Regions from separate parts of the Delftia sp. RIT313 genome, predicted to be linked through region 3. Evidence: predicted binding sites of a transcription regulator. Region 3 holds the regulator's gene; each other region holds the start of a gene.

Evidence for each region. Region 3 encodes HrcA, which represses chaperone genes, less so after heat shock. Its sites were predicted from a motif close to TTAGCACTCNNNNNNNNNGAGTGCTAA; they were not measured.
Region 1: the regulator HrcA is predicted to act here: its motif matches at 1,443-1,469, upstream of rpoH (RNA polymerase sigma factor RpoH).
Region 2: the regulator HrcA is predicted to act here: its motif matches at 4,962-4,988, upstream of BW39_RS12855 (co-chaperone GroES).
Region 4: the regulator HrcA is predicted to act here: its motif matches at 2,118-2,144, upstream of rpoH (RNA polymerase sigma factor RpoH).

The regions. Positions count from the first base shown of each region.
Region 1 is NZ_JFYT01000079.1:133,425-141,348, forward strand. Features, by position in the region: gene BW39_RS23755 (Bug family tripartite tricarboxylate transporter substrate binding protein) at 1-370, opposite strand, end outside; gene rpoH (RNA polymerase sigma factor RpoH) at 468-1,412, opposite strand; gene BW39_RS23745 (IclR family transcriptional regulator) at 1,599-2,387, opposite strand; gene BW39_RS23740 (tripartite tricarboxylate transporter substrate binding protein) at 2,664-3,641, shown strand; gene BW39_RS23735 (enoyl-CoA hydratase/isomerase family protein) at 3,675-4,466, shown strand; gene BW39_RS23730 (acetate--CoA ligase family protein) at 4,471-6,573, shown strand; gene BW39_RS23725 (MmgE/PrpD family protein) at 6,647-7,924, shown strand, end outside.
Region 2 is NZ_JFYT01000046.1:65,169-73,092, reverse strand. Features, by position in the region: gene BW39_RS12885 (sigma-54-dependent Fis family transcriptional regulator) at 1-737, opposite strand, end outside; gene exaC (acetaldehyde dehydrogenase ExaC) at 1,060-2,583, shown strand; gene BW39_RS12875 (DUF779 domain-containing protein) at 2,651-3,025, shown strand; gene BW39_RS12870 (peroxiredoxin) at 3,044-3,631, opposite strand; gene BW39_RS12865 (nuclear transport factor 2 family protein) at 3,752-4,219, opposite strand; gene BW39_RS12860 (TetR/AcrR family transcriptional regulator) at 4,305-4,889, shown strand; gene BW39_RS12855 (co-chaperone GroES) at 5,076-5,366, shown strand; gene groL (chaperonin GroEL) at 5,413-7,056, shown strand; gene BW39_RS12845 (aminotransferase-like domain-containing protein) at 7,166-7,924, opposite strand, start outside.
Region 3 is NZ_JFYT01000090.1:58,025-65,948, forward strand. Features, by position in the region: gene creC (two-component system sensor histidine kinase CreC) at 1-295, opposite strand, end outside; gene creB (two-component system response regulator CreB) at 312-1,031, opposite strand; gene rapZ (RNase adapter RapZ) at 1,061-1,963, opposite strand; gene recN (DNA repair protein RecN) at 1,968-3,743, opposite strand; gene BW39_RS25820 (NAD kinase) at 3,746-4,642, opposite strand; gene hrcA (heat-inducible transcriptional repressor HrcA) at 4,673-5,677, shown strand; tRNA gene BW39_RS25830 (tRNA-Ile) at 5,745-5,823, shown strand; tRNA gene BW39_RS25835 (tRNA-Arg) at 6,001-6,077, shown strand; gene BW39_RS25840 (CHASE2 domain-containing protein) at 6,158-7,924, opposite strand, start outside.
Region 4 is NZ_JFYT01000079.1:114,148-122,071, reverse strand. Features, by position in the region: gene BW39_RS23805 (sterol desaturase family protein) at 1-33, opposite strand, end outside; gene BW39_RS23810 (Bug family tripartite tricarboxylate transporter substrate binding protein) at 53-1,045, opposite strand; gene rpoH (RNA polymerase sigma factor RpoH) at 1,143-2,087, opposite strand; gene BW39_RS23820 (IclR family transcriptional regulator) at 2,274-3,062, opposite strand; gene BW39_RS23825 (tripartite tricarboxylate transporter substrate binding protein) at 3,339-4,316, shown strand; gene BW39_RS23830 (enoyl-CoA hydratase/isomerase family protein) at 4,350-5,141, shown strand; gene BW39_RS23835 (acetate--CoA ligase family protein) at 5,146-7,248, shown strand; gene BW39_RS23840 (MmgE/PrpD family protein) at 7,322-7,924, shown strand, end outside.

The DNA.
Region 1 (7,924 bases), on a different contig from region 3:
GGTCCTTCACAGGGTCGTAGCGCACGGCGGGGTTGAGCAGGCGGGCAATCGTCAGGTTGCCGTTGATCATCACGCTGAAGGTATGGCCGTCGCGCGCACGGGCCACCTGCTCGCCTGCGATGTTGCCGCCTGCGCCCACCTTGTTCTCGACGATGACGGGCTGGCCCAGGCGCTTTTCCAGCGGCTCGGCCAGTGCGCGCGCCGTGAGGTCCGGGGAAGATCCTGCGGGAAAGCCGACGATCAGGTGCAGCGGCTTGCTGGGCCAGTTGTCGCCCGCCACGGCAGCGCAAGGCAGCAGGGCCGAAGCCAGGGCGGTGGCCAAGGCATTGGCGAAGAGGCGGCGTAGTGGCGAGATGGCGCTGGCGGGCATGGGGTACGTGGGGGCCGCAAAGGCTGCGGGCAATAAAAAACCCGGAGATTATCCGGGTTTGTCGTGAAGCGGCCTGTCAGCCCAGGCCGTCAGGCCATCAGGCGAACTCGGCCAGGGCCTTCTTCATCTTCTTCATGGCAGCCACCTCGATCTGGCGGATGCGCTCGGCGCTGACACCGTAGACGGCGGCCAGCTCATGCAGCGTCATGCCGCCCGAGCCGTCGTCGTTGACCTTGAGCCAGCGCTCCTCGACGATGCGGCGGCTGCGGTCGTCCAGCGAATCCAGCGCCATGGCAATGCCGTCGGTGGCCAGGTGGTCGCGCTGGCGCGACTCGATCATGGCCGTGGGTTCGTGGGCGCCATCGGCCAGGTAGGCGATGGGGCCGAAGGCCTGCTCGCCATCGTCGCTGGGCGAGGGGTCCAGCAGCACGTCGCCACCGGCCAGGCGCGTTTCCATCTCCATGACTTCTTCGCGCTTGACGTTGAGCTTCTCGGCCACGGCGTCGATCTCGCCCGAGGTCAGCGTGTCACGCAGCATGGCGCCGTCCTCGGCCATGGCGGCGTCGGACTTCAGGCCCTGCTTCATGGAACGCAGGTTGAAGAACAGCTTGCGCTGGGCCTTGGTCGTGGCGACCTTGACCATGCGCCAGTTCTTGAGGATGTACTCGTGGATCTCGGCCTTGATCCAGTGCATGGCGTAGCTCACCAGGCGCACGTTCTGATCGGGGTCGAAGCGCTTGACGGCCTTCATCAGGCCCACGTTGCCTTCCTGGATCAGGTCGCCGTGCGGCAGGCCGTAACCCAGGTACTGGCGCGAGATGGACACCACCAGGCGCAGGTGGGACATCACCAGACGCCCTGCGGCGTCCAGATCGCTGTGTTCTTTGAGCTTGCGGGCGTAGTCCTGCTCTTCCTCAAGGGTGAGCATGGGCAGGCGGTTGACCGCGGAAATGTAGGCATCCAGATTGCCCAGAGGCGGCACCAGGGCCCAGGGGTTAGCGGGTGCCAAGGTGGTCGCAATGGAGCCGGAGGCGTTTGTCATTGCAGAGTTCCTTTCTTCCATTCCTTCATATTAGCACTCGTTATGACCGAGTGCTAAAGCCAAAGTTCCGTGGGTTTTTCAGACGGTTGCACTCATTTTTGGAGTGCCAAAAGTCGTTTGTGCCTAGTCTGAGCGATTTTTGGAAACCCTGCTTGCCAGCGGTGGGCGCATATTGCTGGGAGAGCATTACAGTTTTTCCAGCAGGCTTCCAATCTGCCGGCCCAGTTGCAGCAAGGCCGGGTGCAGCTCCTGCACGATGGCCGGCAAAGGCTCCGTGGTGGAGACGCTGCAGTTCAGGACATAGATGGCATCGGGTGTCACCAGCGGCGTGGCCAGCGCAACCACTTCCGGCTGCCACGATGCGGCGCAGAAGCCTTGGCTTTTAACGGACTTGATCGCCGCCTGGATCTGCTGCTCCAGCGCAGGCCATTGGGCGCCTCTCTTGAGCCTGAAGCTGTCGAGCAAGGCCTTGCGCCTGGCCGATGGCGCCGCTGCCAGGTAGGCGCGCCCCAGCGACGTCAGTTCCATGGGAACACGCTGCCCCGAGACCACATGCCTGAGCACGATCCGGCGGTTGTAGCGGATGGATTCCAGGTAGACCATCTCGTCCCTGTCGGGACATGCCAGGCCCACGTTGATCCGGCGTGTCTCGGCGAGGGTGCGCATCAGGGGCGCCGCAATCGACAGCACCGTCGAGCCCGTGCGCATGGCGTGCGCCAGGCTCAGGACCGCCGGGGCCAGGCGAAAGGCCCGGCTTGGGTGGTCGGCCTGCAGCATGCCGCAGCCCACCAGGGTCTGCGTCAGCCGGGTGACCGTGGCCTTGGACAGGCCGGTGCGTTCCGCCAGGTCGCTGTTGCCCAGCAGTTCCGAGCCGGGCCTGAACGCACGCAGTATTTCGACGCCTCTTTCCAGGGAGCGGTTGCTCGGGGACTGTCCCGGCTTGTCATGGAGGATGGGGGATCGCCTGTTCGTCATGCTGCTGCCGCTGGTGGGGGAACGCGCTTGCCCCGGTGTCGAAAGCTGTGTTCTTCCTGCCCGGGTACGGGCGCCTGATGGAAGCCAAGTATTCCACCGAATGCAAGGGAAATGCAGCCGCAGGCTCTGGCGCGCCCGCTTTGGAATTTCACTGGTTGGAATATGGGGGGTCACAAGTGCGGTGCGTTTCCCTAAGCTTTCACAAGCCAGTCGCCAGCGTCATCGCAACGCTGGCGCAGTGACCGGACCTCTGTCCATAGAACCAGGAGACACACCATGCCCAGTTTCGCCGCCCGCCGTTGTGCAAGGGCCATTGCGTTCATTGCCGTGCTCGCGACTGTCTGCAGCGCAGCATCTGCAGCCTTCCCGGAAAAGCCCGTGCGCCTCGTCGTGCCCTTTGCGCCAGGCGGTGGAACGGACCTGATCGCCCGCACGCTGGGGGCCGAGATGGCCAAGGACCTGGGCCAGCCCGTCATCGTGGACAACAAGCCCGGTGCCGGCACGATCATCGGCACCGACAACGTTGCCAAGAGTGCGCCGGACGGATATTCCTTGGTCGTGGCTTCGTTCGCGCACGCCGTCAATCCGGCGTTGCAGGCCAAGCTGCCGTACGGGAGCAACAAGGCCTTTGCTCCGGTGATCCTGATCGGCCGCGGCCCCAACGTGCTGGTGGTGCCCTCCGCCAGCCCGTACAAGACGGTGGCGGACGTGATGGCCGCCGCCAAGGCCAGTCCCGACAAGCTGACCTATGCCTCGCAGGGCGCCGGGACTTCGGCGCATCTGGCGGGTGAGCTGTTTGCCAACCTTGCCAAGGTCAGGCTCACCCATGTGCCCTACCGCGGCGCAGGCCCGGCGCTCACCGATCTCATGGGCGGGCAGGTGGACATGATGTTCGCCACGGCGGCTGCGGTGTCCACCTTCATCGACAACGGCAAGCTGCGCGTGCTGGGGGTCACCACGGTCGAGCCGTCTGCGGCCTTCAAGAACGTGCCACCCATCGCCGTCACCGTCCCGGGCTACCGCGTCGAGAGCTGGTACGGCCTGTACGCGCCGGCAGCCACACCTGCCGCCGTGATCGACCGCCTGAACGCCGCAGCCCGCAAGGCGGCCCGCTCGCCGGACTTCGTTCGCAAGCTGGAGCACGAGGGCCTGATGGTCAATGCCGGACCTGCGGCGGAACTGGACACCTATGTGCAGGCCGAGGAAAAGCGCTGGGCGCAGATCGTCAAGCAAAACAACATCCATCCCGATTGATCGCACTGGCTGCGATCGCTTTCAAAGCACTCCATGAACTACGAACTGATCCAACTGAATGTCGCCGATGCGGTGGCAACCGTGACCCTGAACCGCCCCGACAAGCGCAACGCCATGAGTGACGACATGCGCACCGAGTTCATCGATGCCCTGGAGCGCGTGGCGGCAGACAAGGCCATCAAGGCCCTGGTGCTGACAGGCGCGGGCAAGGGATTTTGCGCAGGCGGGGACATTGCCGGAATGCAAAGGCGCATGAATGCTCCCGCGGGCGAGGTGGGCTTCAACGGCTGGCAGCGCCAGCAGCGCGTGCACCATGTCCAGGCCCTGCTGCACACCATGCCCAAGCCCGTGATCGCCGCCGTCAACGGCGCAGCGTCGGGCCTGGGGGCAGACACGGCGCTGGCCTGCGACTTCGTGATCGCCAGCGAATGGGCCAGCTTCGCGTGGAGCTATGTGCTGCGCGGCATCATCCCGGACGGCGGCGGCATGTACTTCCTGCCGCGCCGTGTGGGCCTGGCCAAGGCCAAGGAGCTGATCTTCACGGGCCGCCAGGTCAAGCTGCCGGAAGCCCTGGCCCTGGGCATCGTGGACCGCCAGGCCAGTGCCGAGACCTTGGTGGCAGACGCCCAGGCCTGGGCGCGCGAGCTGTCCTCGGCTTCTTCCACCGCGCTGGCCTTGACCAAGACCATCCTGAACCAGAGCTTCGAGCTGTCTTCGCACGATGTCTTCGCCCAGGGTAGCCAGGCCCAGGGCATCTGCTACACCAGCAGTGAACACCGCGCATCGGTGGAGGCCTTCCTGGCCAAGACGGCCGGCAAGGAGTGATGCCATGAGCGAAGCCATTGCCAAGCTGCTGTCGCCGCGCAGCGTCGCCGTCATAGGCGCCTCCGCCGACCTGAAAAAGACCACGGGCCGCCCGGTGGCCTACCTGCAAAAGCACGGGTTTGCCGGCCGCATTCTTCCCGTCAATCCGCGCGTGGAGCGCATCGGCGATCTGCCCTGCTATCCCGATGTGGCCTCGTTGCCTGAAGTGCCTGATGTGGCCGTGGTGCTGCTTGGCGCCGAGCGTGCGCACCAGGCCGTCAGGGAGCTGTCGGCGCTGGGCTGCGCGGCAGCCATCGTGCTGGCCAGCGGCTACACGGAAACGGGCGAGGACGGGGCGCACCGCCAGCGGCAGCTGATCGAGGCGGCCGGCAGCATGCGCCTGCTGGGGCCCAACACCATCGGGCTGGTCAACCTGACCGACCGGATCGTGCTGTCGCCCTCGGGCGCGCTGGAGATGGACGAGTTCCCCGTCGGAGGCATCGGCGTCGTCTCGCAAAGCGGCGGCATCCTGGGCTCGCTGCTGTCGCGTGCCGCCGCGCGTGGCATCGGCCTGTCCAAGCTCATCTCCACCAGCAACGAAGTGGATCTGGAACTGGCCGACTTCATAGACCACCTGGCCGATGACCCGGCCACCAAGGTGATCGCGCTGTATGTGGAGACGGTGCGCCATCCCGCCAGGTTCCGTGCCGCCTGCCTGAAGGCCGCGCGTGCCGGCAAGCCCGTGGTGGCCTTCAAGATCGGCCGCTCCGAGGCCGGCGCCAAGGCCGCCGTATCGCACACGGGCGCCATGGCCGGTGCGGATCGCATGTACGACGCGCTGTTCCGGCAGGTCGGCGTGATCCGTGCGCAAAGCTTTGCCGACCTGCTGGACGTGCCCGCTGCGCTGGCCACGGGCCGCAGGCTGCGTGGCAGGCGCATCGCCATCCTGACTTCCACCGGCGGTGCGGGCACCCTGGTGTCGGACGATCTGGGCGTGGCCGGATTCGACACGCCGGCCCCTGACCAGGCGACGGCCGACGCACTGCGCGCGCTGCAGACCGGCAGCGAGGCCGTGCTGGACCGCAACCCCATCGACGTGACCCTGGCGGGCCTGCGTCCCGACCTGCTGCGCGGCGCCATCCATGCCTTGCTGGCAAGCCCCAGCTACGACGCGCTGGTGATCATCGTCGGCTCCTCCAGCCTGGCCATGCCCGAGCTGCTGGCCGGTGCCATCCAGGACTGCCTGCCCCACTCCGACAAGCCGGTGCTGGCCTACGTCAGCCCGCATGCGCCGGAGATCGGCGCGCTGCTCACGCAACGCGGCGTGCCGGCCTTCGCTGCGGCGGAAAGCTGCACGGCCGCGCTGGCGGGCATGCTGCACGTCAACGGCTTCCAGGGTGCGCCTTCCGAGCCGGTCGTCGGCAAGGACACCCTGCAGGAACCGGATCTGCCCGTTGGCTGCCTCGATGAAGCGCAGGCCAAGGCCGTTTTCCGCCGTTTCGGCGTGCCGTGCGCGGCCGAGCGTGTGGTGTGCACCGCCGAAGAGGCCGAAGCCGCCGCGCGCGAACTGGGCGGCCGGGTGGTGCTCAAGATCCTTTCGTCCCGGATCACGCACAAGAGCGATGTGGGCGGTGTCGCCGTCGGCCTGACTGCGCAAACCATAGGTGCCCGGTGGGGCGCGATGGTGGACGACGTGCAGGCCAGGGCGGGCGTGCGCCCGGACCGGTTCCTGGTGCAGCAGATGGTGGCCGGCGGCATCGAGCTGATTCTTGGCCTGCACAAGGATGCGCTGGGCACCGCCGTGATGCTGGGCATGGGAGGCGTGACGGCCGAGCTGTTCCAGGACACCACGCTGCGGTTGCTGCCGGACGACGGCTCACAGCTGGGGGTACTGAGCCTGTCTGACGCGCTGGAGATGGCCAGGGAGCTCAAGACCTGGCCGCTGCTGGACGGCTTTCGCGGCCGGCCCAGGGCCGATGTCGATGCGCTGGCCCATGCCATCGTCGCGTTCTCTGCAATGGCCGCCCGGCTTGGCGACCGCGTGATCGAAGCGGAGATCAACCCGGTGTTCGTGCTGCCGCAGGGCCAGGGCGTGTGCGCTGCCGATGGTGTGCTGGTTCTGGCCTGAGGGCGCCAGGTACTGCACATTTCTTCCAAAAAAAAAGACTGCCTCATTGAGGGCCAATCCAAGGAGACCACGCATGCATGCGACCGAAGTGTTCGGGCAGTTTGCCGCTCAATACCACCGTACCGAGCTTCCCGAAGCCGTCATCCACCATGCCAAGCGTGCCGTGATCGACTGGTATGCCGCTTTGTTCCCGGGGCTGGGCGCGGCCCCTCTTGCACAGTTGGAGCAGGTGCTTGCCGAGGATCTGGACCGCGGGTCCTGCCGGCTTGGAAACGGCCGCATGACCACGGCGCGGGCGGCGGCACTGTTCAACGGTTCGGCGGCCCATGCCGCCGAGGTGGACGACAGCTTCCGCGATGCCATGTACCACCCCGGGGCCGCAACCATTGCGGCGGCGTTGGCGGCAAGCCAGCAGGCAGGGGCGAGGGGCCTGGACTTCCTGCGTGCCGTGGTGCTGGGCTATGAGGTCTCCACCCGCATTGGCGTGACCCTGGGCCGGGCCCACTACCGCTTCTGGCACAACACCGGCACCGTGGGCGTCTTCGGGGCAGCGGCGGCCGCAGGGTATGCGCTGCGGCTGGATGCGGGGCAATTCGCCCATGCACTGGCCACGGCGGCCACCTTCTCTGCCGGGTTGCAGCAGGCATTTCGCATGGATTCGATGTCCAAGCCCTTGCATGCCGGGCGCGCAGCGGAGGCCGGCCTGCTGGCCGCGCAGCTTGCGCACCAGGGGGTGACGGGATCGCTGGACGTGCTGGATGGAGAGCTGGGCCTGGGCCGCGCAGTCAGCGACGGACCCGACTGGTCAGACATCGGTGCGACGCTGGGCAGGGACTTCCACATCACCCGGCTCACCTTCAAGAACCACGTCGGCTGCGGCCATACGTTCGCCGCCATCGACGCCGCGCTGGCCTTGCGCAGCCAGCATGCCCTGCGGGCGGACGACATCTGCAGCGTGGCCGTGGCCACCTATGGCCCGGCCCTGGATATCGCCTGCTACACCGATCCTGCGACGGAAAACGAAGCCCGCTTCAGTCTTCGTTTCGTGGTGGCCACGGCCCTGGTCCATGGCAGCGTGCGGCTTTCGGCGTACACCCCGGAGCGCCTGGCCGATCCCGCCGTTCGCGCATTGCTTGGGCGTGTCCAGGTGGCCGTGGACCCGCAAATCGACCGGGCCTTTCCGGGAAAGAGATCGGCGCGCGTGGAGATCGTCAACAGGGATGGCCGCTGCCATGGCTGGTTCCAGCCGGACCGCAAGGGCGATCCCGAGCTGCCGTTGTCGGATGGGGAGCTGGAGGACAAGTTCATCGAGCTTGCCGCGCCCGTCGCTGGCGAGGGACGTGCCCGGCAA
Region 2 (7,924 bases), on a different contig from region 3:
GCGCCCACCAGCCATCCGTCCGCGGAGATCAGCGCAATGCCTTCAGCCACCGTGCCAATGCCTTCGGGCCGCGCGTGCAGGTGCAGGCGGATGTGGCGCTGGCCGTCGCAGGCCATGAGGCGGTTTTCGATCATGCGGGCCGCCGTGCCGACAAGGCCCAACGTGTGCGGGCTGCCCCGGCCATGTTCGCTGGAGATGTCCAGGATGCCCAGCAGCTGGCCCGTGCCCGACAGGATGGGCGCGGCCGCGCAGGTGAGAAAGCCGTTGCGCTCCAGGAAATGCTCGCCGCCCTGGATTTCGATGGAGTCCATCTCGGCCAGTGCCGTGCCGATGGCATTGGTGCCGCGCTGCGCCTCATGCCAGGACGCACCGCTGGCCAGGGCCACGCGCTCGGCCTTGCCCAGAAAGAAGGGGTCGCCGCAGGTGTCCACCAGGGTGCCGCAGGGGCCGGCCAGCACCACCACGCTCTGGCTGCCGCGCACTTGCTCGGACAGGTATTCCATGACGGGCCGTGAATGCGCCAGCAGCGCATGGTGGCGGCTGCGCAGCACGCCCAGCGCGTGCTGCTCCAGGTTGTCGGCGGCGCCCAGCCGTCCTGTGGGACGCAGTCCCTGCTCGATGCAGCGCTGCCACGAGCGCGCCAGGCGCTCGTCCACCAGGCCGCTGGGGCACAGGCCTGACTCCATCAGGCTGTGACGGGCCTGGCGCAAGGCCACAAGGGAGGCTCTCGATTGCATGCTGTCTCCTGCTCGGGCGTCATTGCGCCGCGTTGCAGACCAGTATGCGGGGCCGGCGGGCACCGGGCAAGCCAAGTGGCAGGCCAGGCGCCCGACTGTTCCATTTCTGGACAGTTGTCCTGTTGCGGAACGTCACGGTACAGGGCGAACGCGCACGGGAATACCCGCAGCAGCCACGTCCCGCGTGCCTTTGCGGGCATCTGCCCTGCGGCCTGCAGGCTGGCACGGCTTTTGAATCATGTCTGCCGTCCGGCCATGGCCGGATATCCCGATCCACACCCGATCACAACAGACCCATAAGCATCCTCAGGAGACAAGCAGCATGACCGTCTACGCAGCACCCGGCGCCGCTGGCGCCAAGATCGCCTACAAGGCCCGCTACGACAACTTCATCGGCGGCAGGTTCGTACCTCCGGTCAAGGAGCAGTACTTCGACGTGGTCACCCCCATCAGCGGCAAGGTCTACACCCGCGCCGCGCGCTCCACGGCCGAAGACATCGAACTGGCGCTGGACGCCGCCCATGCCGCCAGCGACGCCTGGGGCCGCACCAGCGCGGCCGAGCGTGCGAACGTCCTGCTGAAGATCGCCGACCGCATCGAGGCCAACCTGGAGCTGCTCGCCTATGCCGAGACCGTGGACAACGGCAAGGCCATCCGCGAGACGCTGAATGCCGACATCCCGCTGACCGTGGACCATTTCCGCTATTTCGCGGGCTGCGTGCGCGCCCAGGAAGGCGCGCTCAGCCATATCGACGAGACCACGGTGGCCTATCACATCCAGGAGCCGCTGGGCGTGGTGGGCCAGATCATTCCCTGGAACTTCCCCATCCTCATGGCGGCCTGGAAGCTGGCGCCCGCGCTGGGCGCGGGCAACTGCGTGGTGCTCAAGCCGGCCGAGTCCACGCCCATCAGCATCCTGATCCTGGCCGAGCTCATTGCCGACCTGCTGCCGCCCGGCGTGCTCAACATCGTCAACGGCTTCGGCCGCGAGGCCGGCATGCCGCTGGCCACCAGCAAGCGCATCGCCAAGATCGCCTTCACGGGCTCCACCTCCACGGGCCGCGTGATTGCCCAGGCCGCAGCCAACAACCTGATCCCGGCCACGCTGGAGTTGGGCGGCAAGTCGCCCAACATCTTCTTCGCCGACGTGATGGACAAGGACGATGCCTTCCTCGACAAGGCCGTCGAAGGGCTGGTGCTGTTCGCCTTCAACCAGGGCGAGGTCTGCACCTGCCCCAGCCGCGCGCTGATCCACGAAAGCATCTACGACCGCTTCATGGAGCGCGTGCTCCAGCGCGTGGCCGCCATCCGGCATGCCAACCCGCTGGACACCGACAGCATGATGGGCGCGCAGGCGTCCAAGGAGCAGCTCACCAAGATCCTGTCGTACCTGGACCTGGGCAAGCAGGAGGGCGCCGAGGTGCTGGCCGGCGGCGGCCAGGCCCATCTGGGCGGTGACCTGGAAGGCGGCTACTACGTGCAGCCCACGCTGTTCAAGGGCCACAACAAGATGCGCATCTTCCAGGAGGAAATCTTCGGCCCCGTGCTGGCCGTGACCACCTTCAAGGACGAGGCCGAGGCCCTGGCCATTGCCAACGACACGCTCTACGGCCTGGGCGCGGGCGTGTGGAGCCGCAACGGCAACGTGGCCTACCGCATGGGCCGCGCCATCAAGGCCGGGCGCGTGTGGACCAACTGCTACCACGCCTACCCGGCGCACGCGGCCTTCGGCGGCTACAAGGAATCGGGCATCGGCCGCGAGACCCACAAGATGATGCTGGACCACTACCAGCAGACCAAGAACCTGCTGGTCAGCTACAGCGAGAACAAGCTGGGCTTCTTCTGAAGTTCTTCCCAGGTGAATGCGGCCGGCGGCGCACAGCGCGGCCGGCCGCCCAGGAAAGGACCAACCCATGGTTGACAAAGTGACTGCCACCGACGCCGCGCTGGCGCTGATCGCCGACCTGCAGGCGCAGCACGGGCCGGTGTTCTTCCACCAGTCCGGCGGCTGCTGCGACAACAGCGCCGCCAACTGCTACCTGCCCGGCGAGCTGACGATAGGCGCCCAGGACGTGCTGCTGGGCCAGGTGGGCGGCGCGCCCTTCTACATCGGCAAGTCGCAGTACGAATACTGGAAGCACACCCAGCTCATCCTGGACGTGATCGAGGGCCAGGGCGGCACCTTCTCGCTGGAGGGCAGCACGGGCAAGGCCTTCCACACACGCTCCAGGCTGTTCACGGACGAGGAATATGCCGACATCCTGGCCGGCGAGGGCAACGGCCCCTGACAGGGGCCGCGCGGCGGGCTACTTTCCGGTCAGCCGCTTGACCGCGGCCTCGGTCTGGCGCACATGCTCGTCCGGGTCCGAGCCGATGTGCACGAAGCGGACCTTGCCGTCCTGGCCGATCACGTAGGAGATGCGGTCGGCGCGCTGGGGATCGGCGGCGGCCGAGGCGTCGTAGGCGCGGATGGTCTGCGCCTGCGGGTCCGATGCCACGGCGAACTGGTCGCGGCAGGCCTCGGTGGAAAAGCGCTTGAGCGTATCGATGTCGTCATGCGACATGCCCACCACCGTGGCGCCCATGGCCGCGAAACGCGGCGTGGCCTCGGCAAAGGCATGGGCTTCCATGGTGCAGCCCTGGGTGAAGGCCTTGGGGAAGAAATACAGCACCACCGGCCCCTTCTTGAGCGTGGCGGCCATGTCGAAATCGAAGGCCTTGCCCGCCACCGCAGCCGGCGTGGTGAAACGCGGCGCGCTGTCGCCCACCTTGAGCGCGGCCTGGGCCAGCGGCGACAGCAGCAGCGCCGCCAGCAGGGGAGCGGCGGCGCGCGCGCAGCGGCGGCCCAGGGATGCGCGTGGGTGGATGGAATCGCCGCAGCGGATATCGGACATGCATGGCCTCCTGAGCCTGGAACGGGATGCCCCATTGTGGCCAATCGGCCCGGGCCGCTGGCGCATTTGCCGTGGATCAGCGCAGGGATTCGACACCTGGGACGTGGCCCGGGGCTTTGCCTACAGGCCCAGGTCGGACAGACCGGGGTGGTCATCGGGGCGACGGCCCAGCGGCCAGTGGAACTTGCGCTCCGACTCCTGGATGGGCATGTCGTTGATGCATGCGAAGCGCCGGCGCATGAGACCGTCGGCCTCGAATTCCCAGTTCTCGTTGCCGTACGACCGGAACCAGTTCCCGGCGTCGTCGTGCCACTCATAGGCATAGCGGACTGCGATCCGGTTTTCTCCGTACAGCCAAAGCTCCTTGATCAGCCGGTAGTCCAGCTCCTTCTTCCACTTCCTCTCAAGAAGGGCCTGGGCCTCGGCGCGGCTGTTGGCGAACTCCGCCCGGTTGCGCCATTTTGTGTCGAGGGTATAGGCCATCGCGACCTTGGCCGCATCGCGTGTGTTCCATCCATCCTCGGCCAGACGGACCTTTTGAACGGCGCTTGCGAGAGAGAAGGGGGGCAGGGGTGGGCGAGTTTCCATGATGTGACCTTTTGAAGAGATGTAGAACGATCTGTCTACATGCATCACTCTAACGGAGGTGGAACGATCTGTCTACAATGTCTTCATGAAAACTTCCGAGACATCCTTCGAGTCATTGCCCCCCCGTGAGCGCATCCTGGTGGCAGCCCATGGCCTCTTCTACGCAGAGGGCATCCGGGCCACGGGCGTGGACCGGATCATCGAGCGGTCGTCGGTCAGCAAAGTCACCTTCTACCGCCAGTACGCCAGCAAGGACGACCTGATCCGGGCGTACCTCGACTACCGCCATGAACGGTGGATTTCCTGGTTCCAGGCCAGCCTGGCGCAGGCGACGGCCACGGGCTCGTCCGCGTTGGATGCCCTGTCCGCCACCCTCAGGAGCTGGTTCGGCCAGCCCGACTTTCGGGGCTGCGCCTTTCTCAATGCCGCTGCCGAACTGGGCTCGTCCGACCCTGAGATCCTGGCAACGGTCCGGCGGCACAAGCAGGAAATGTCGTCCGTGCTGGATCGCCTGTTCGGTGGCCATCCCGTGTCCGTGGGCGCTGCGCTCACCCTGGTGGCGGATGGCGCCATCGTCCATGCGCAGATGGGTCAGCCGATCGATGAAGTCATGGAGAACTTCAAGGAAGCGGCCGAGGGGGTTGTGAATCGGCCCCTGCCCTTGCGCTAGTGCCGCACCGGGTGTGCCGTCTTGCGGCACATCCGACCCTACCCCTTGAATCCTGGCCGAATTGCCTTATTATTAGCACTCGTTGGGTATGAGTGCTAACAGTCCTCTGTCCCACATTGCTTCGAATGCCGGCCCGCCGGGCCGGCAAGTCTTTGTTTCAACTTTGTTGATGATTTAGGAGTTGGTATGAACCTGCGTCCCCTGCACGATCGCGTGATCGTGAAGCGCCTCGAGAACGAAACCAAGACGGCTTCGGGCATCGTGATCCCCGAGAATGCCGCCGAGAAGCCCGACCAGGGCGAAGTGCTGGCAGTGGGCCCCGGCAAGAAGAACGACAAGGGCGAAGTGATCGCTCTGAACGTGAAGGTCGGCGACCGCGTTCTGTTCGGCAAGTACAGCGGCCAGACCGTCAAGGTCCATGGCGACGAACTGCTGGTGATGAAGGAAGACGACCTGTTCGCAGTCGTCGAAAAGTAATCCGCGCTTCGAAACCGCACTTTCCAACTGAATCCGGAGAATTGAAATGGCAGCAAAAGACGTAGTTTTCGGCGGCGAAGCACGCGCCCGCATGGTTGAAGGCGTGAACATCCTGGCCAATGCGGTCAAGGTCACCCTGGGTCCCAAGGGCCGCAACGTGGTGCTGGAGCGCTCCTTCGGCGCCCCCACCGTGACCAAGGACGGTGTCTCGGTCGCCAAGGAAATCGAACTCAAGGACAAGCTGCAGAACATGGGCGCCCAGCTCGTGAAGGAAGTGGCCTCCAAGACCAACGACATCGCCGGTGACGGCACGACCACCGCCACCGTGCTGGCACAGGCCATCGTCCGCGAAGGCACCAAGTACGTGGCCGCCGGCCTGAACCCCATGGACCTCAAGCGCGGCATCGACAAGGCTGTTGCCGCCCTGGTGGAAGAGCTGAAGAAGCAATCCAAGGCCACCACCACCTCCAAGGAAATCGCCCAGGTCGGCTCGATCTCCGCCAACTCCGACGAATCCGTGGGCAGCATCATTGCCGAAGCCATGGACAAGGTCGGCAAGGAAGGCGTGATCACCGTTGAAGAAGGCAAGTCGCTGGCCAACGAACTCGACGTCGTCGAGGGCATGCAGTTCGACCGCGGCTACCTGTCGCCCTACTTCATCAACAACCCTGAAAAGCAGGTTGCCCTGCTGGACAACCCCTTCGTGCTGCTGTTCGACAAGAAGATCAGCAACATCCGTGACCTGCTGCCCACGCTGGAAGCCGTGGCAAAGGCCGGCCGTCCCCTGCTGATCATTGCAGAAGACGTCGAAGGCGAAGCCCTGGCAACGCTGGTGGTCAACACCATCCGCGGCATCCTGAAGGTTGTGGCTGTCAAGGCTCCTGGCTTCGGCGACCGCCGCAAGGCCATGCTGGAAGACATCGCCATCCTGACGGGCGGCAAGGTCATCGCTGAAGAAGTGGGCCTGGCGCTGGACAAGGTGACCCTGGAAGACCTGGGCCAGGCAGTGCGCATCGAAATCGGCAAGGAAAACACCACCATCATCGACGGTGCTGGCCAAGCTGCTGAAATCGAAGCCCGCGTCAAGCAGATCCGCATCCAGATCGAAGAAGCCACCAGCGACTACGACCGCGAAAAGCTGCAAGAGCGCGTGGCCAAGCTGGCTGGCGGCGTTGCCGTGATCAAGGTTGGCGCTGCCACCGAAGTCGAGATGAAGGAAAAGAAGGCCCGCGTTGAAGACGCCCTGCACGCTACCCGCGCTGCTGTGGAAGAAGGCATCGTGGCCGGCGGCGGCGTGGCTCTGCTGCGTGCCAAGCAAGCCGTGGGCGACCTGAAGACCGGCGATGCCGAGCAAGACGCCGGCATCAAGCTGATCATGAAGGCCATCGAAGCACCCCTGCGCGAAATCGTGGCCAACGCCGGTGGCGAGCCCTCGGTGGTGGTCAACGCCGTGCTGAACGGCTCGGGCAACTACGGCTTCAACGCTGCCAACGACACCTACGGCGACATGCTGGAAATGGGTATCCTGGACCCGACCAAGGTGACGCGTACAGCCCTGCAGAACGCCGCTTCCGTGGCATCGCTGCTGCTGACGACCGAAGCCATGATCGCCGAGTCTCCCAAGGCTGAAGGCGGCCCTGCCATGCCCGACATGGGCGGCATGGGTGGCATGGGCGGCATGGGCATGTAATTGCCCGCCGCAACCGGGCAGGCCTTGCGCCATGCCCGGTTTGCCCAGCAAGACAAAGGCCGCCCTCGGGCGGCCTTTGTCATTGCATGAACGCTTTTGCCGATGTCTTTCAGGACACGGCCTGGCCCCAGGCCCGGCCCAGGCGTGCCACGGCCTCGGTGATCTGGGGCACGGTGGGCGCCGCATACGACAAGCGCATGCACAGGCCGGCCTTGTCTGCCTCTTCGGCCGGGAAGAAGGCCTTGCCCGGCACATAGAGCACGCCCTGCTCCACCGCTGCCGTGAACAGCGCACGGGCCAGGGCCTGGGAATCGCCCGCAAGCCGCTGCGGCGGCAGCAGCCGGGCCCAGACGAACATGCCCCCCGCAGGCCGCACGAAGCGGATCTGATCGCCCAGCGCCGACTGCATGCCAGAGCACAGCGCATCCATGCGCGCCGCGTACTCGGCGCAGGCCTGGGCCAGCTGGGGCGCATAGCGGCCCGAGCGCAGATAGTGCGCGGCGATCATCTGCGCCAGCGGCGAGGTGCAAAGATCTGCTGTCTGCTTGGCGATGGTGCAGCGGCGCAGCAGTTGGGCGTCGGCCAGCATCCAGCCGATGCGCAGCGCAGGCGCCACGGTCTTGGACAGGCTGGACAGGTAGACCACGGGATTGGCCTGGGCGCCGCACAGCGCCAGGCCCGTTTCGTAGATCGACGGTTCGCGCTGGCCGGTAAAGCGCAGCTCGCCATAGGGGTCGTCCTCGACGATGACAAAGCCATGCTCGCGTGCCAGCGCCACCAGGGCCGTGCGCCGCGCCGCGGGCAGCAGGGTGCCGCCCGGGTTGGAGAAGTTGGGCACGGTATAGAGCAGCTTGGGGACGCGCGCATG
Region 3 (7,924 bases):
CGCGCATGTCCAGGCTGGTCTTGCGCGTGTCCCAGATCCAGACCTTGACGGTCTGGTTGGCATAGGCCTGCATGTGGTGCGCGAAGCGGCTGTCCGCGGGGCTTTGCTGCAGCACGCCGCTGGCCATGTCGTCGCTGGCCAGCGCGGCCAGTGCGTAGGCGGTCTCGACCAGCGTGTCCTCGGTCACCTTGCGCACGCTGGGCTTGACCTCGACCATGAAGACGCGCAGCACGAAGAATGCGGCCAGGCCGTTGATGACGAAAAAGGCGAAGAACAGCCGCAGTCCGAGGCGCATGGCGTGCTGCGGTGGCTCAGCCCGGCAGCGTCAGGCTGTAGCCCATGCCGCGGTGGGTGGTGATGAAGTCCTGCTGCGGCACCTGGGCGCGCAGCTTGGCGCGCAGGGTCTTGACGTGCGTATCCACGGTGCGGTCCGTGCTGTCGCTGTCCTGGCCCCAGATGCTGTCGAGCAGGAACTCGCGGCTGAGGATGCGCCCGGGGCGCTCCAGCAGGCAGCGCAGCAACTGGTACTCGCGCCGCGTCAGCTCCAGGGGCACACCCTGCATGCGTACGCGCTGGCCTTGCGTATCGATGCTGAACAGGGCATCGGCCGGCGCTGCGCTGGCCGTTGGCGCGGGCTGCAGGCGCTGCGCACGGCGCAGCAGGGCGCGGGTGCGGGCCACCAGCTCGCGCGGGCTGAAGGGCTTGGTGAGGTAGTCATCGGCGCCCAGCTCCAGGCCCAGCACGCGGTCCATTTCCTCGCCGCGTGCGCTGAGCACCAGCAGCGGCACGGCGGCGCCGGCCTGGCGCAGCTCGCGGCACCAGTCCAGGCCGTTGCCATCGGGCAGGCCCACGTCCAGCAGCAGGGCATCGGGCGGCTGCGCCTGCCATTGCGCGCGTGCATCGGCCAGCTGCAGGCAGTGGCGCACGGCGATGCCGTCGCGCTCCAGCGCATAGCAGACGGTGCGCGCGATGGCGGGGTCGTCCTCCACCAGCAACACACGCGGGGCGTTCGTCATCGGCAAGCCTTGCATCGCAGTGTTCCGGAGGCGGGGCCTGGCGCTCAGACGTCGTGCGCAAGCAAGTCGGCAGGCTTGAGCGTGGGCCGGCTGTCCAGCGAGCGGTGCCGGCACAGCGTGGGCCAGCGCGGGGCAAAGTGCCGCGCCAGTTCCTCGACCAGGAAGACCGAGCGGTGCTGGCCCCCCGTGCAGCCGATGGCCACGGTGACATAGCTGCGGTGGTTGCTGGCCATCATGTCCAGCCAGGACTCCAGGAACTGCTGGATGTCGCGCCGCATCTGGTCCACGCCGGGCTGCTGGCGCAGGAACTCGGCCACGGGTGCGTCCATGCCGGTCAGCGGGCGCAGCTGGGGTTCGTAGTGCGGATTGGGCAGCATGCGCACATCGAACACATAGTCGGAGTCCGAGGGCAGGCCGTGCTTGAAGCCGAAGGACTGGAAGACCAGGGTCATCTGGCCCACCGGGGCCGCAATCAGCTCCTTGATATAGCTTTGCAGCTGGGACGAGCGCAGGTGGCTGGTGTCGATGACATGCGACTTCTCGCGCAGGTCGCCCAGCAGCTCGCGCTCGGTTTCTATGTCCTGCACCAGGGCGCGGCGGCCTTCGGCGACCGGCCCCTGCGACAGCGGATGGCGGCGCCGGGTTTCGGAGAAGCGCCGCACCAGGGTGCCCGTGGTGGCGTCCAGAAAGACCAGGTGGGGCACGACGCCCTGGCGCTGCAGCCGTTCCAGCTGGCCGGGCAGGTGGGGCAGTCCGCCGGCGCTGCGCGCATCCATGGCGATGGCCACCTTGTTGCTGTGGCGGCCATGCTCCAGTTCGACGAAGGCGGACAGCAGCTCGGGGGGCAGGTTGTCCACGCAGTAGTAGCCGGCATCCTCCAGCGCATGCAGGGCGACGGATTTGCCCGATCCGGACATCCCGGTGATCAGCACGATCTCAAGCGACATGGCATCAGCCTCCATTGGTATTGCGCGCGCCGTTGGCCGCGCGTCCCGGCTTGGACCGTGTGCGGTCGGCATCGGCCTGGGGCCGCTGCCGGCCGGCCCGTCGCGGGGGTGGGCGGGGTGCAGGTGCCTGGCGCGCCATGGCCAGCATTTCGCGGGCATGGGCCATCGTGGTTTCGGACTGGCGCTCGCCACCGAGCATGCGCGCCAGCTCGGCCTCGCGTGCGGCGCTGTCCAGCGGCTGCACGGTGCTGAGCGTGCCTTGCCTGGCGCGCTGCTTGGCCACCAGGTAGTGCTGGTCGGCGCAGGCGGCAACCTGCGGCAGATGGGTGACGGACAGCACCTGCCGCGATCGGCCCAGCGCATGCATGAGGCGGCCCACGGTTTCGGCGACGGCGCCGCCCACGCCCGAGTCCACCTCGTCAAAGATCAGCGTGCCGGCTTCGCCCAGCTCGCTGGTGGTCACGGCAATCGCCAGCGAAATGCGCGACAGCTCGCCGCCCGACGCCACCTTGGCAATCGGCTTGGGACTGGCCCCAGGATGGCCGGCGACCAGGAAGGCCACGCTGTCCACGCCAAAGGCACCGGGGGAGTCGGCCGTGGACAGGGCGGCCTCGAACAGGCCGCCTTCCATGCCCAGGCCCTGCATGGCCTGGGTGATGGCGCGCGACAGGCGTGGCGCAGCCAGGGCGCGCTGCTGTGACAGCACCCGGGCGCTGGCCTGGTAGTGCTGCTGCGCCGATTGCTCGGCCGCATGAAGGGCCTCGATGTCCACGGCGGCGTCCAGCTGCTGCAGTTCCTGGCGCCATCCGGCCAGCAGCGCGGGCAATTCATCGGGCGTGCGGCGGTAGCGGCGCGCCAATTGCATCCACAGCGACAGGCGTTCATCGAGCTCGGCCAGGCGCTCGGGGTCCAGGTCGGCGCGGCGCAGATAGCTTTGCAGCGAATGGCGCGCATCCTGCGCCTGGGCCATGCATGAGGCCAGCACGTCGGCAATGTTCTGGAAGTCGGGCTCCAGGTGCTCCTGGTTCTGGATCAGGTGGCTGGCGCGGCCCAGCGGAGTGATCACGCCGGCCTCGTCGTCCTCCAGCATCTGCAGCGTGGTCTGGGCGGTGTCGATCAGGGTCTGGGCATGGGACAGGCGCGTGTGCTGGGCATTGAGCTCGTCCCACTCGTCGGCCTGCGGGGCCAGCTTGTCGAGTTCGGTGATCTGCCACTGCAGCCGCTCGCGCTCGCGCTGCAGGCTGTCCTGGGCGGATTGCGCATGCTGCAGCGCCTGCCGGGCCTGGGACCAACGGCTCCAGCAGCCCTGGACCTCGCGGCTGTCGATGCCCGCATAGGCGTCCAGCAGGGCGCGCGCCGCATCGGGCCGCGTGAGGCTTTGCCAGGCATGCTGGCCGTGGATGTCGATCAATTGCTCACCCAGGGCGCGCAGCTGCGTGGCCGTGGCCGGCGTGCCGTTGATCCAGGCGCGGCTGCGGCCCTGGATGTCCACCGTGCGCCGCAGCAGCAGGCCGCTGTCCTCGCAGGCCAGGCCTGCGGCCTCCAGCCAGGGGCGCACCCGTGCGCAGCCGTCGAACTCCACGCAGATATCGGCCTGGGTGCAGCCTTCGCGCACCACGTCGGCGTCGGCGCGGGCGCCCAGGGCCAACTGCAATGCGTCGATCAGGATGGATTTGCCGGCGCCGGTCTCCCCGGTCAGCACGGTGAAGCCCGCATGCCAGTCCAGATCCAGGGCCTGCACGATCACGAAGTCGCGCAGAACGATGCGCTTGAGCGCCATGGTCAGGCGCCTCCCTCGTTCCAGCCCAGTTTCTTGCGCAGCGTGGCGAAGTAGTTCCAGCCCTTGGGATGCAGAAAGCGCACGCTGTGGTGGGCGCGGCTCACGAGGATGCGATCGCCGTGCTGCAGCGAGGCCAGGGACTGCATGTCGAAATTGGCGCTGACATCGCGCCCGGCCACGACCTCGATCGTGACCTCGTTGGCATCGGACAGCACGATGGGGCGGTTGGACAGGTTGTGCGGCGCAATGGGTGCCATCACCCAGGCAGGGATGGAAGGGTGCATCATCGGCCCGCCGGCGGACAGCGCATAGGCCGTGGAGCCCGTGGGCGTGGCCACGATCAGGCCGTCGGCGCGCTGGTTGGAGACAAAGCGGCCGCCCACCTCGATGCGCAGCTCCACCATGCCCGAGGTGCCGCCGCGGTTGACCACCACGTCGTTCATGGCCAGGGCCTCGAACACGCACTGGCCGTCGCGGATCACGCGGGCGCACATCAGGGGGCGCAGGTCCTCCTCGTATTCGCCCTGCAGCATGGGGGTGAGCGTGGCCTCGAAGTCCTCCAGCGCGATGTCGGTGACAAAGCCCAGGCGGCCCTGGTTCACCCCGATCAGGGGCGTTCCGTATTGCGCCAGATGCCGGCTCACGCCGAGCATGGTGCCGTCGCCGCCGACGACCAAGCCCAGGTCGCAATGCCTGCCCAGGCCATCGACATCGAGGGTGGGGTAGTCTGTGAGCCCTGCGTGCAGGGCCGATTGGGTATCAAGCACGACTTCGCAGCCCTGGCGCCTGAGGAAGTCCGCAATGCGCTCAAGCGCGTTGCTGGCATTCTCGGACGGGGCGCTTGCGCTGGGAGCGTGGTACTTCCCGATCAAGGCAACGTGGCGAAACGTGGACGTCATTTCTGGAAATTACATCATTAAAATCATCACATGCTCGACGAACGTGCCAAGTTGTTGCTCAAAGCGCTGATCGAGCGTTATATCGCTGACGGCCAGCCTGTGGGCTCGCGAACCCTGTCGCGTGCGTCGGGGCTTGAATTGTCGCCTGCCACGATACGCAATGTGATGGCTGACCTCGAAGACCTGGGGTTGATCATCAGCCCGCACACCTCGGCGGGCCGCATTCCGACCGCCCGGGGCTACCGGCTGTTCGTGGACACCATGCTCACTGCAGACCGTGCCGATATCGTGACGCCCGAGCTCGCGCCCGAGCAGCCGCAGAAAGTCATCGCCAACGCCGCCAACCTGCTGTCCAGCCTTTCCCAGTTCGTGGGCGTGGTGCTGGTGCCGCGCCGCACCTCGGTGTTCAAGCACATCGAATTCGTGCGGCTGTCGGAGCGGCGCTTTCTGGTCATCATCGTATCGCCCGACGGTGACGTGCAAAACCGCGTCATCTTCACCGACGTGGACTACTCGGGCTCGCAGCTGATCGAAGCCTCCAACTTCCTCAACAGCCACTACGCGGGCCTGGCCATGGAAGAGGTGCGCGAGCGCCTCAAGGGCGAGGTGGAGCTGCTGCGCGGCGAGGTGGCCACGCTCATGCAGGCGGCCGTCAACATCGGCACGGAGGCTATGACCAGCGCCCAGGAGGACGTGGTCATCGCGGGCGAGCGCAACCTGCTGTCGGTCAGCGATTTCTCCAGCGACATGGGCAATCTGCGCCGCGCCTTCGACCTGTTCGAGCAAAAGACCCAGATCCTCAGGCTGCTGGATTTTTCCAGCCAGGCGGAAGGCGTGCGCATCTACATCGGCGGTGAAAGCCAGGTCGTGCCTTTCGAGGAGCTGTCCGTGGTCAGCGCGCCCTACGAGCTCGACGGCAAGGTGGTGGGCACGCTGGGCGTGATCGGGCCCACCCGCATGCACTACGACCGCATGATCCAGATCGTGGACATCACCTCCAAGCTCGTCAGCAATGCGCTGAGTCACAAGCGCTGAGTCCTGCGGGTTAGGCTCTACAATAGTTGTTTGCCATGGCCTACATCCGTGCTGCCTTGGTGAATCAGGGGCCTTAGCTCATGCTTGGTTAGAGCAGCGGACTCATAATCCGTTGGTGCCCAGTTCGACTCTGGGAGGCCCTACCATCCATTGGTATGAAAAGCCTGCCGCCTTTCCGGGCGGCAGGCTTTTTTGCTGGGCGCACGGCTGCCGCATGGCATGCCATCGCCCGGTTGCCGAGGAAAGCGGGCGCCGGGTTTTTTGCAGAAATATGGCGCTTTTGTCCGGGAGCCCCAAAACCCGCTGCTACAATGCGAAGCGTTGCGGCTGTAGCTCAGCTGGATAGAGTACTTGGCTACGAACCAAGGGGTCGTGGGTTCGATTCCTGCCAGCCGCACCAAAAAACGCAAAGCCCTGAAGTTGAAAGACTTCAGGGCTTTTTCGTTTTCTGCATTTGCATCCGCATCCCTGGGATGCCAGTCAGGCCTGTTCCGCTTTCGGCAGCACGATGCTGAAGGCGCTGCCCTGGCCGGGCGTGCTTTCTATCTCAAGCTGCCCGCCATGTCGGGCGGCCACGGTGCGCACGAAGGCCAGGCCCAGGCCCACGCCGTCGAGGTGCTGGTGATGGTCCAGGCGCTCGAACGGTTGGCTCAGCCGGGCGACGGCCTTCCCATCCATGCCGGGCCCGTGGTCCCGGATGGTGATGCGGCAATGGCCTGCGTCCTGCCACAGCAGGCATTGCACCGTGGCGGGGTTTGCCTGATCTGCGCGCGCTCCGTATTTGATGGCGTTGCCGATCAGGTTGACGGCCGCGCGGTGGAGCATGCCCGCATCGCCCAGCACGGGGCATTCCTGTTCGGGCAGGTGGAACTCCAGCTGCACGTGGGCCGCAGAGGCCTGGGCCCAGCAGCTTTCCACGGCCTGGTCCAGCACCAGGCCCAGGTCCAGCCGTTCCCGGCGCAGCGCCTGCTGCTGGGCGCGTGCCAGGTGCACGAAATCGTCGGCCAGCTGCAGGGAGGCCTGGGCATAGCTTTCGATGCGCGGCAGCAGGAGGCCGAGGTCGGGCGCCTGTACGGCGCCGCGCTGCATCTCCAGCAAGGTGATGATGGACGCCACGGGCGCCCGGATGTCGTGCGAGATGAACTGCATGGCCAGGTCGCGCTGGGCCTGGGCGCTGCGCAGATCGCTGATATCGACCAGGGTGATCAGCCAGCCCGTGGTCGGCGGTGCCTCGAAGGTCTGGGTCAGCAGCATCAGGCTGCGTCCCATGGGGTCGCGCCCCTCGCTGCTGGGCGGCAGGCCGTGGGCGGCAAGTGCCTCGGGCGTGAGCAAGGGCTGGCCGGCGGATGCGCCGGCTGCCGTGTCCAGTGCCCGCAGACCATCGAGCAGCCGGGGCAGGGCATCGCCGGCCCTGAGGCCATGCCCCAGGCTGCGGGCATAGGCGTGGGCTGCGGCGTTGGCCAGCAGCACATGGCCCTGCCGGTCGCAGACAAAGGTGGGCGAGGGCAGCTGGCGCAGGCTTTCGCTGACGAAATGGTGCAGGGCGCGCAGTTGGCGCGAAGCCTGCTCCACGGCCGCGATGCGCTGGTCCAGCAGGTCGCCGCCCAGGCGCAGCGCGGTGGGCAGGCCCTGCCCCTGCAGGTCGCGCAGCTCCAGCGCCAGAAAGCGCGCGGCGGCGCGCAGGCGCAGCCAGCTCCATAGCGGATAGGCCAGGGCCAGGCCCAGCAGGCCGGCTGCAGGCGCCGTCTGCACCTGCCACAGGCGCGGCGCAAGCCCGGCCAGCGAAAGGCAGGCCAGGGCCAGCAGCGCGCAGGCCAGCATGCCGCCCGACGGGCCCAGCCAGGCCAGGGCCAGCAGGGCCAGCAGCACGGCTGCCGCATTGAGCGCGCGGTTGAGCGTGGCCGACGCTGGATGCACATGCGAGCCCTGCAGGCTGCCGTTGAGCACATGGGCCAGCATCTCCACGCTGGAGATGGGCCGCGCGCTGGTGCCCAGCGGTGCGGTGAAGCGGCTGCCCAGGCCGGTGGCCGTCGTGCCGATGAGCACGTATTTGCCGCGGAATGCCGCTGCAGGAATGCGGCCGCGCAGCACGTCGATGTAGGAATAGGTGGTGAAGGGCGAGCGGTCCCTGGCGCCTTGCTCCGGTCTGGCCTGTGCAAAGGCAATGATCTCCTGCTGGCGGCGTTGCCAGGAGGGCGAGTCGGGGTCCATGGGCGGCACGGGCTCCGGGCGGGCGCATGCGCGGCC
Region 4 (7,924 bases), on a different contig from region 3:
GTTGAGTTCGGTGAAGGCTTGGGCAGCGGTCATGGCAGTGTGATCGAGCACGTCATTGCGCGTGGATTCCCTGTTCGCGGATGATGCGGCCCAGTGCCGTCACGTCCTGGCGTATGCGCAGGGCCAGGCCCTCGGGCGAGCTGCCGACAGCCTGCCAGCCCTGGGCGGCCAGGCGTGCACGCATCTCGGGCGAGCGCACGATCTCGCTGACCGCTTCGGCCAGCTTCTGCACATGGGCGGCGGGCATGGCCTTGGGCGCGGCCACGGCGTTCCAGATCTCCAGATCGAAATCCCCCACGCCCAGCTCCTTGAGGCTGGGCAGTCCCGGCGCCAGCGGGCTGCGCGCGGCCGAGGTCACGGCCACGCCGCGCAGCTTGCCGGCCTGCACCTGGGCCATGGCCAGCGCGGGCGGCAGCATGGACAGCTGCAGGTCGCCGCCCTGGATGGCGTTGAACACCTGCGGATAGCCGGGGTAGGGAATGTGTTCGGGCCTGAGCGCGGAGCGGCTCTTGAGCAGCTCCATGCCCAGGTGGCCCACCGTGCCCACGCCAGGGGAGCCGTAGCTCCAGCGGCTGCCGGCCTGGGCCGCGGCTTCCAGGAAGGCCCGGCCCTCGGGCGCGCCGGCCGGAGCCACCAGCACCAGGGGCGCCACGCCGATCAGGCTGACGGGCTGCAGGTCCTTCACAGGGTCGTAGCGCACGGCGGGGTTGAGCAGGCGGGCAATCGTCAGGTTGCCGTTGATCATCACGCTGAAGGTATGGCCGTCGCGCGCACGGGCCACCTGCTCGCCTGCGATGTTGCCGCCTGCGCCCACCTTGTTCTCGACGATGACGGGCTGGCCCAGGCGCTTTTCCAGCGGCTCGGCCAGTGCGCGCGCCGTGAGGTCCGGGGAAGATCCTGCGGGAAAGCCGACGATCAGGTGCAGCGGCTTGCTGGGCCAGTTGTCGCCCGCCACGGCAGCGCAAGGCAGCAGGGCCGAAGCCAGGGCGGTGGCCAAGGCATTGGCGAAGAGGCGGCGTAGTGGCGAGATGGCGCTGGCGGGCATGGGGTACGTGGGGGCCGCAAAGGCTGCGGGCAATAAAAAACCCGGAGATTATCCGGGTTTGTCGTGAAGCGGCCTGTCAGCCCAGGCCGTCAGGCCATCAGGCGAACTCGGCCAGGGCCTTCTTCATCTTCTTCATGGCAGCCACCTCGATCTGGCGGATGCGCTCGGCGCTGACACCGTAGACGGCGGCCAGCTCATGCAGCGTCATGCCGCCCGAGCCGTCGTCGTTGACCTTGAGCCAGCGCTCCTCGACGATGCGGCGGCTGCGGTCGTCCAGCGAATCCAGCGCCATGGCAATGCCGTCGGTGGCCAGGTGGTCGCGCTGGCGCGACTCGATCATGGCCGTGGGTTCGTGGGCGCCATCGGCCAGGTAGGCGATGGGGCCGAAGGCCTGCTCGCCATCGTCGCTGGGCGAGGGGTCCAGCAGCACGTCGCCACCGGCCAGGCGCGTTTCCATCTCCATGACTTCTTCGCGCTTGACGTTGAGCTTCTCGGCCACGGCGTCGATCTCGCCCGAGGTCAGCGTGTCACGCAGCATGGCGCCGTCCTCGGCCATGGCGGCGTCGGACTTCAGGCCCTGCTTCATGGAACGCAGGTTGAAGAACAGCTTGCGCTGGGCCTTGGTCGTGGCGACCTTGACCATGCGCCAGTTCTTGAGGATGTACTCGTGGATCTCGGCCTTGATCCAGTGCATGGCGTAGCTCACCAGGCGCACGTTCTGATCGGGGTCGAAGCGCTTGACGGCCTTCATCAGGCCCACGTTGCCTTCCTGGATCAGGTCGCCGTGCGGCAGGCCGTAACCCAGGTACTGGCGCGAGATGGACACCACCAGGCGCAGGTGGGACATCACCAGACGCCCTGCGGCGTCCAGATCGCTGTGTTCTTTGAGCTTGCGGGCGTAGTCCTGCTCTTCCTCAAGGGTGAGCATGGGCAGGCGGTTGACCGCGGAAATGTAGGCATCCAGATTGCCCAGAGGCGGCACCAGGGCCCAGGGGTTAGCGGGTGCCAAGGTGGTCGCAATGGAGCCGGAGGCGTTTGTCATTGCAGAGTTCCTTTCTTCCATTCCTTCATATTAGCACTCGTTATGACCGAGTGCTAAAGCCAAAGTTCCGTGGGTTTTTCAGACGGTTGCACTCATTTTTGGAGTGCCAAAAGTCGTTTGTGCCTAGTCTGAGCGATTTTTGGAAACCCTGCTTGCCAGCGGTGGGCGCATATTGCTGGGAGAGCATTACAGTTTTTCCAGCAGGCTTCCAATCTGCCGGCCCAGTTGCAGCAAGGCCGGGTGCAGCTCCTGCACGATGGCCGGCAAAGGCTCCGTGGTGGAGACGCTGCAGTTCAGGACATAGATGGCATCGGGTGTCACCAGCGGCGTGGCCAGCGCAACCACTTCCGGCTGCCACGATGCGGCGCAGAAGCCTTGGCTTTTAACGGACTTGATCGCCGCCTGGATCTGCTGCTCCAGCGCAGGCCATTGGGCGCCTCTCTTGAGCCTGAAGCTGTCGAGCAAGGCCTTGCGCCTGGCCGATGGCGCCGCTGCCAGGTAGGCGCGCCCCAGCGACGTCAGTTCCATGGGAACACGCTGCCCCGAGACCACATGCCTGAGCACGATCCGGCGGTTGTAGCGGATGGATTCCAGGTAGACCATCTCGTCCCTGTCGGGACATGCCAGGCCCACGTTGATCCGGCGTGTCTCGGCGAGGGTGCGCATCAGGGGCGCCGCAATCGACAGCACCGTCGAGCCCGTGCGCATGGCGTGCGCCAGGCTCAGGACCGCCGGGGCCAGGCGAAAGGCCCGGCTTGGGTGGTCGGCCTGCAGCATGCCGCAGCCCACCAGGGTCTGCGTCAGCCGGGTGACCGTGGCCTTGGACAGGCCGGTGCGTTCCGCCAGGTCGCTGTTGCCCAGCAGTTCCGAGCCGGGCCTGAACGCACGCAGTATTTCGACGCCTCTTTCCAGGGAGCGGTTGCTCGGGGACTGTCCCGGCTTGTCATGGAGGATGGGGGATCGCCTGTTCGTCATGCTGCTGCCGCTGGTGGGGGAACGCGCTTGCCCCGGTGTCGAAAGCTGTGTTCTTCCTGCCCGGGTACGGGCGCCTGATGGAAGCCAAGTATTCCACCGAATGCAAGGGAAATGCAGCCGCAGGCTCTGGCGCGCCCGCTTTGGAATTTCACTGGTTGGAATATGGGGGGTCACAAGTGCGGTGCGTTTCCCTAAGCTTTCACAAGCCAGTCGCCAGCGTCATCGCAACGCTGGCGCAGTGACCGGACCTCTGTCCATAGAACCAGGAGACACACCATGCCCAGTTTCGCCGCCCGCCGTTGTGCAAGGGCCATTGCGTTCATTGCCGTGCTCGCGACTGTCTGCAGCGCAGCATCTGCAGCCTTCCCGGAAAAGCCCGTGCGCCTCGTCGTGCCCTTTGCGCCAGGCGGTGGAACGGACCTGATCGCCCGCACGCTGGGGGCCGAGATGGCCAAGGACCTGGGCCAGCCCGTCATCGTGGACAACAAGCCCGGTGCCGGCACGATCATCGGCACCGACAACGTTGCCAAGAGTGCGCCGGACGGATATTCCTTGGTCGTGGCTTCGTTCGCGCACGCCGTCAATCCGGCGTTGCAGGCCAAGCTGCCGTACGGGAGCAACAAGGCCTTTGCTCCGGTGATCCTGATCGGCCGCGGCCCCAACGTGCTGGTGGTGCCCTCCGCCAGCCCGTACAAGACGGTGGCGGACGTGATGGCCGCCGCCAAGGCCAGTCCCGACAAGCTGACCTATGCCTCGCAGGGCGCCGGGACTTCGGCGCATCTGGCGGGTGAGCTGTTTGCCAACCTTGCCAAGGTCAGGCTCACCCATGTGCCCTACCGCGGCGCAGGCCCGGCGCTCACCGATCTCATGGGCGGGCAGGTGGACATGATGTTCGCCACGGCGGCTGCGGTGTCCACCTTCATCGACAACGGCAAGCTGCGCGTGCTGGGGGTCACCACGGTCGAGCCGTCTGCGGCCTTCAAGAACGTGCCACCCATCGCCGTCACCGTCCCGGGCTACCGCGTCGAGAGCTGGTACGGCCTGTACGCGCCGGCAGCCACACCTGCCGCCGTGATCGACCGCCTGAACGCCGCAGCCCGCAAGGCGGCCCGCTCGCCGGACTTCGTTCGCAAGCTGGAGCACGAGGGCCTGATGGTCAATGCCGGACCTGCGGCGGAACTGGACACCTATGTGCAGGCCGAGGAAAAGCGCTGGGCGCAGATCGTCAAGCAAAACAACATCCATCCCGATTGATCGCACTGGCTGCGATCGCTTTCAAAGCACTCCATGAACTACGAACTGATCCAACTGAATGTCGCCGATGCGGTGGCAACCGTGACCCTGAACCGCCCCGACAAGCGCAACGCCATGAGTGACGACATGCGCACCGAGTTCATCGATGCCCTGGAGCGCGTGGCGGCAGACAAGGCCATCAAGGCCCTGGTGCTGACAGGCGCGGGCAAGGGATTTTGCGCAGGCGGGGACATTGCCGGAATGCAAAGGCGCATGAATGCTCCCGCGGGCGAGGTGGGCTTCAACGGCTGGCAGCGCCAGCAGCGCGTGCACCATGTCCAGGCCCTGCTGCACACCATGCCCAAGCCCGTGATCGCCGCCGTCAACGGCGCAGCGTCGGGCCTGGGGGCAGACACGGCGCTGGCCTGCGACTTCGTGATCGCCAGCGAATGGGCCAGCTTCGCGTGGAGCTATGTGCTGCGCGGCATCATCCCGGACGGCGGCGGCATGTACTTCCTGCCGCGCCGTGTGGGCCTGGCCAAGGCCAAGGAGCTGATCTTCACGGGCCGCCAGGTCAAGCTGCCGGAAGCCCTGGCCCTGGGCATCGTGGACCGCCAGGCCAGTGCCGAGACCTTGGTGGCAGACGCCCAGGCCTGGGCGCGCGAGCTGTCCTCGGCTTCTTCCACCGCGCTGGCCTTGACCAAGACCATCCTGAACCAGAGCTTCGAGCTGTCTTCGCACGATGTCTTCGCCCAGGGTAGCCAGGCCCAGGGCATCTGCTACACCAGCAGTGAACACCGCGCATCGGTGGAGGCCTTCCTGGCCAAGACGGCCGGCAAGGAGTGATGCCATGAGCGAAGCCATTGCCAAGCTGCTGTCGCCGCGCAGCGTCGCCGTCATAGGCGCCTCCGCCGACCTGAAAAAGACCACGGGCCGCCCGGTGGCCTACCTGCAAAAGCACGGGTTTGCCGGCCGCATTCTTCCCGTCAATCCGCGCGTGGAGCGCATCGGCGATCTGCCCTGCTATCCCGATGTGGCCTCGTTGCCTGAAGTGCCTGATGTGGCCGTGGTGCTGCTTGGCGCCGAGCGTGCGCACCAGGCCGTCAGGGAGCTGTCGGCGCTGGGCTGCGCGGCAGCCATCGTGCTGGCCAGCGGCTACACGGAAACGGGCGAGGACGGGGCGCACCGCCAGCGGCAGCTGATCGAGGCGGCCGGCAGCATGCGCCTGCTGGGGCCCAACACCATCGGGCTGGTCAACCTGACCGACCGGATCGTGCTGTCGCCCTCGGGCGCGCTGGAGATGGACGAGTTCCCCGTCGGAGGCATCGGCGTCGTCTCGCAAAGCGGCGGCATCCTGGGCTCGCTGCTGTCGCGTGCCGCCGCGCGTGGCATCGGCCTGTCCAAGCTCATCTCCACCAGCAACGAAGTGGATCTGGAACTGGCCGACTTCATAGACCACCTGGCCGATGACCCGGCCACCAAGGTGATCGCGCTGTATGTGGAGACGGTGCGCCATCCCGCCAGGTTCCGTGCCGCCTGCCTGAAGGCCGCGCGTGCCGGCAAGCCCGTGGTGGCCTTCAAGATCGGCCGCTCCGAGGCCGGCGCCAAGGCCGCCGTATCGCACACGGGCGCCATGGCCGGTGCGGATCGCATGTACGACGCGCTGTTCCGGCAGGTCGGCGTGATCCGTGCGCAAAGCTTTGCCGACCTGCTGGACGTGCCCGCTGCGCTGGCCACGGGCCGCAGGCTGCGTGGCAGGCGCATCGCCATCCTGACTTCCACCGGCGGTGCGGGCACCCTGGTGTCGGACGATCTGGGCGTGGCCGGATTCGACACGCCGGCCCCTGACCAGGCGACGGCCGACGCACTGCGCGCGCTGCAGACCGGCAGCGAGGCCGTGCTGGACCGCAACCCCATCGACGTGACCCTGGCGGGCCTGCGTCCCGACCTGCTGCGCGGCGCCATCCATGCCTTGCTGGCAAGCCCCAGCTACGACGCGCTGGTGATCATCGTCGGCTCCTCCAGCCTGGCCATGCCCGAGCTGCTGGCCGGTGCCATCCAGGACTGCCTGCCCCACTCCGACAAGCCGGTGCTGGCCTACGTCAGCCCGCATGCGCCGGAGATCGGCGCGCTGCTCACGCAACGCGGCGTGCCGGCCTTCGCTGCGGCGGAAAGCTGCACGGCCGCGCTGGCGGGCATGCTGCACGTCAACGGCTTCCAGGGTGCGCCTTCCGAGCCGGTCGTCGGCAAGGACACCCTGCAGGAACCGGATCTGCCCGTTGGCTGCCTCGATGAAGCGCAGGCCAAGGCCGTTTTCCGCCGTTTCGGCGTGCCGTGCGCGGCCGAGCGTGTGGTGTGCACCGCCGAAGAGGCCGAAGCCGCCGCGCGCGAACTGGGCGGCCGGGTGGTGCTCAAGATCCTTTCGTCCCGGATCACGCACAAGAGCGATGTGGGCGGTGTCGCCGTCGGCCTGACTGCGCAAACCATAGGTGCCCGGTGGGGCGCGATGGTGGACGACGTGCAGGCCAGGGCGGGCGTGCGCCCGGACCGGTTCCTGGTGCAGCAGATGGTGGCCGGCGGCATCGAGCTGATTCTTGGCCTGCACAAGGATGCGCTGGGCACCGCCGTGATGCTGGGCATGGGAGGCGTGACGGCCGAGCTGTTCCAGGACACCACGCTGCGGTTGCTGCCGGACGACGGCTCACAGCTGGGGGTACTGAGCCTGTCTGACGCGCTGGAGATGGCCAGGGAGCTCAAGACCTGGCCGCTGCTGGACGGCTTTCGCGGCCGGCCCAGGGCCGATGTCGATGCGCTGGCCCATGCCATCGTCGCGTTCTCTGCAATGGCCGCCCGGCTTGGCGACCGCGTGATCGAAGCGGAGATCAACCCGGTGTTCGTGCTGCCGCAGGGCCAGGGCGTGTGCGCTGCCGATGGTGTGCTGGTTCTGGCCTGAGGGCGCCAGGTACTGCACATTTCTTCCAAAAAAAAAGACTGCCTCATTGAGGGCCAATCCAAGGAGACCACGCATGCATGCGACCGAAGTGTTCGGGCAGTTTGCCGCTCAATACCACCGTACCGAGCTTCCCGAAGCCGTCATCCACCATGCCAAGCGTGCCGTGATCGACTGGTATGCCGCTTTGTTCCCGGGGCTGGGCGCGGCCCCTCTTGCACAGTTGGAGCAGGTGCTTGCCGAGGATCTGGACCGCGGGTCCTGCCGGCTTGGAAACGGCCGCATGACCACGGCGCGGGCGGCGGCACTGTTCAACGGTTCGGCGGCCCATGCCGCCGAGGTGGACGACAGCTTCCGCGATGCCATGTACCACCCCGGGGCCGCAACCATTGCGGCGGCGTTGGCGGCAAGCCAGCAGGCAGGGGCGAGGGGCCTGGACTTCCTGCGTGCCGTGGTGCTGGGCTATGAGGTCTCCACCCGCATTGGCGTGACCCTGGGCCGGGCCCACTACCGCTTCTGGCACAACACCGGCACCGTGGGCGTCTTCGGGGCAGCGGCGGCCGCAGGGTATGCGCTGCGGCTGGATGCGGGGCAATTCGCCCATGCACTGGCCACGGCGGCCACCTTCTCTGCCGGGTTGCAGCAGGCATTTCGCATGGATTCGATGTCCAAGCCCTTG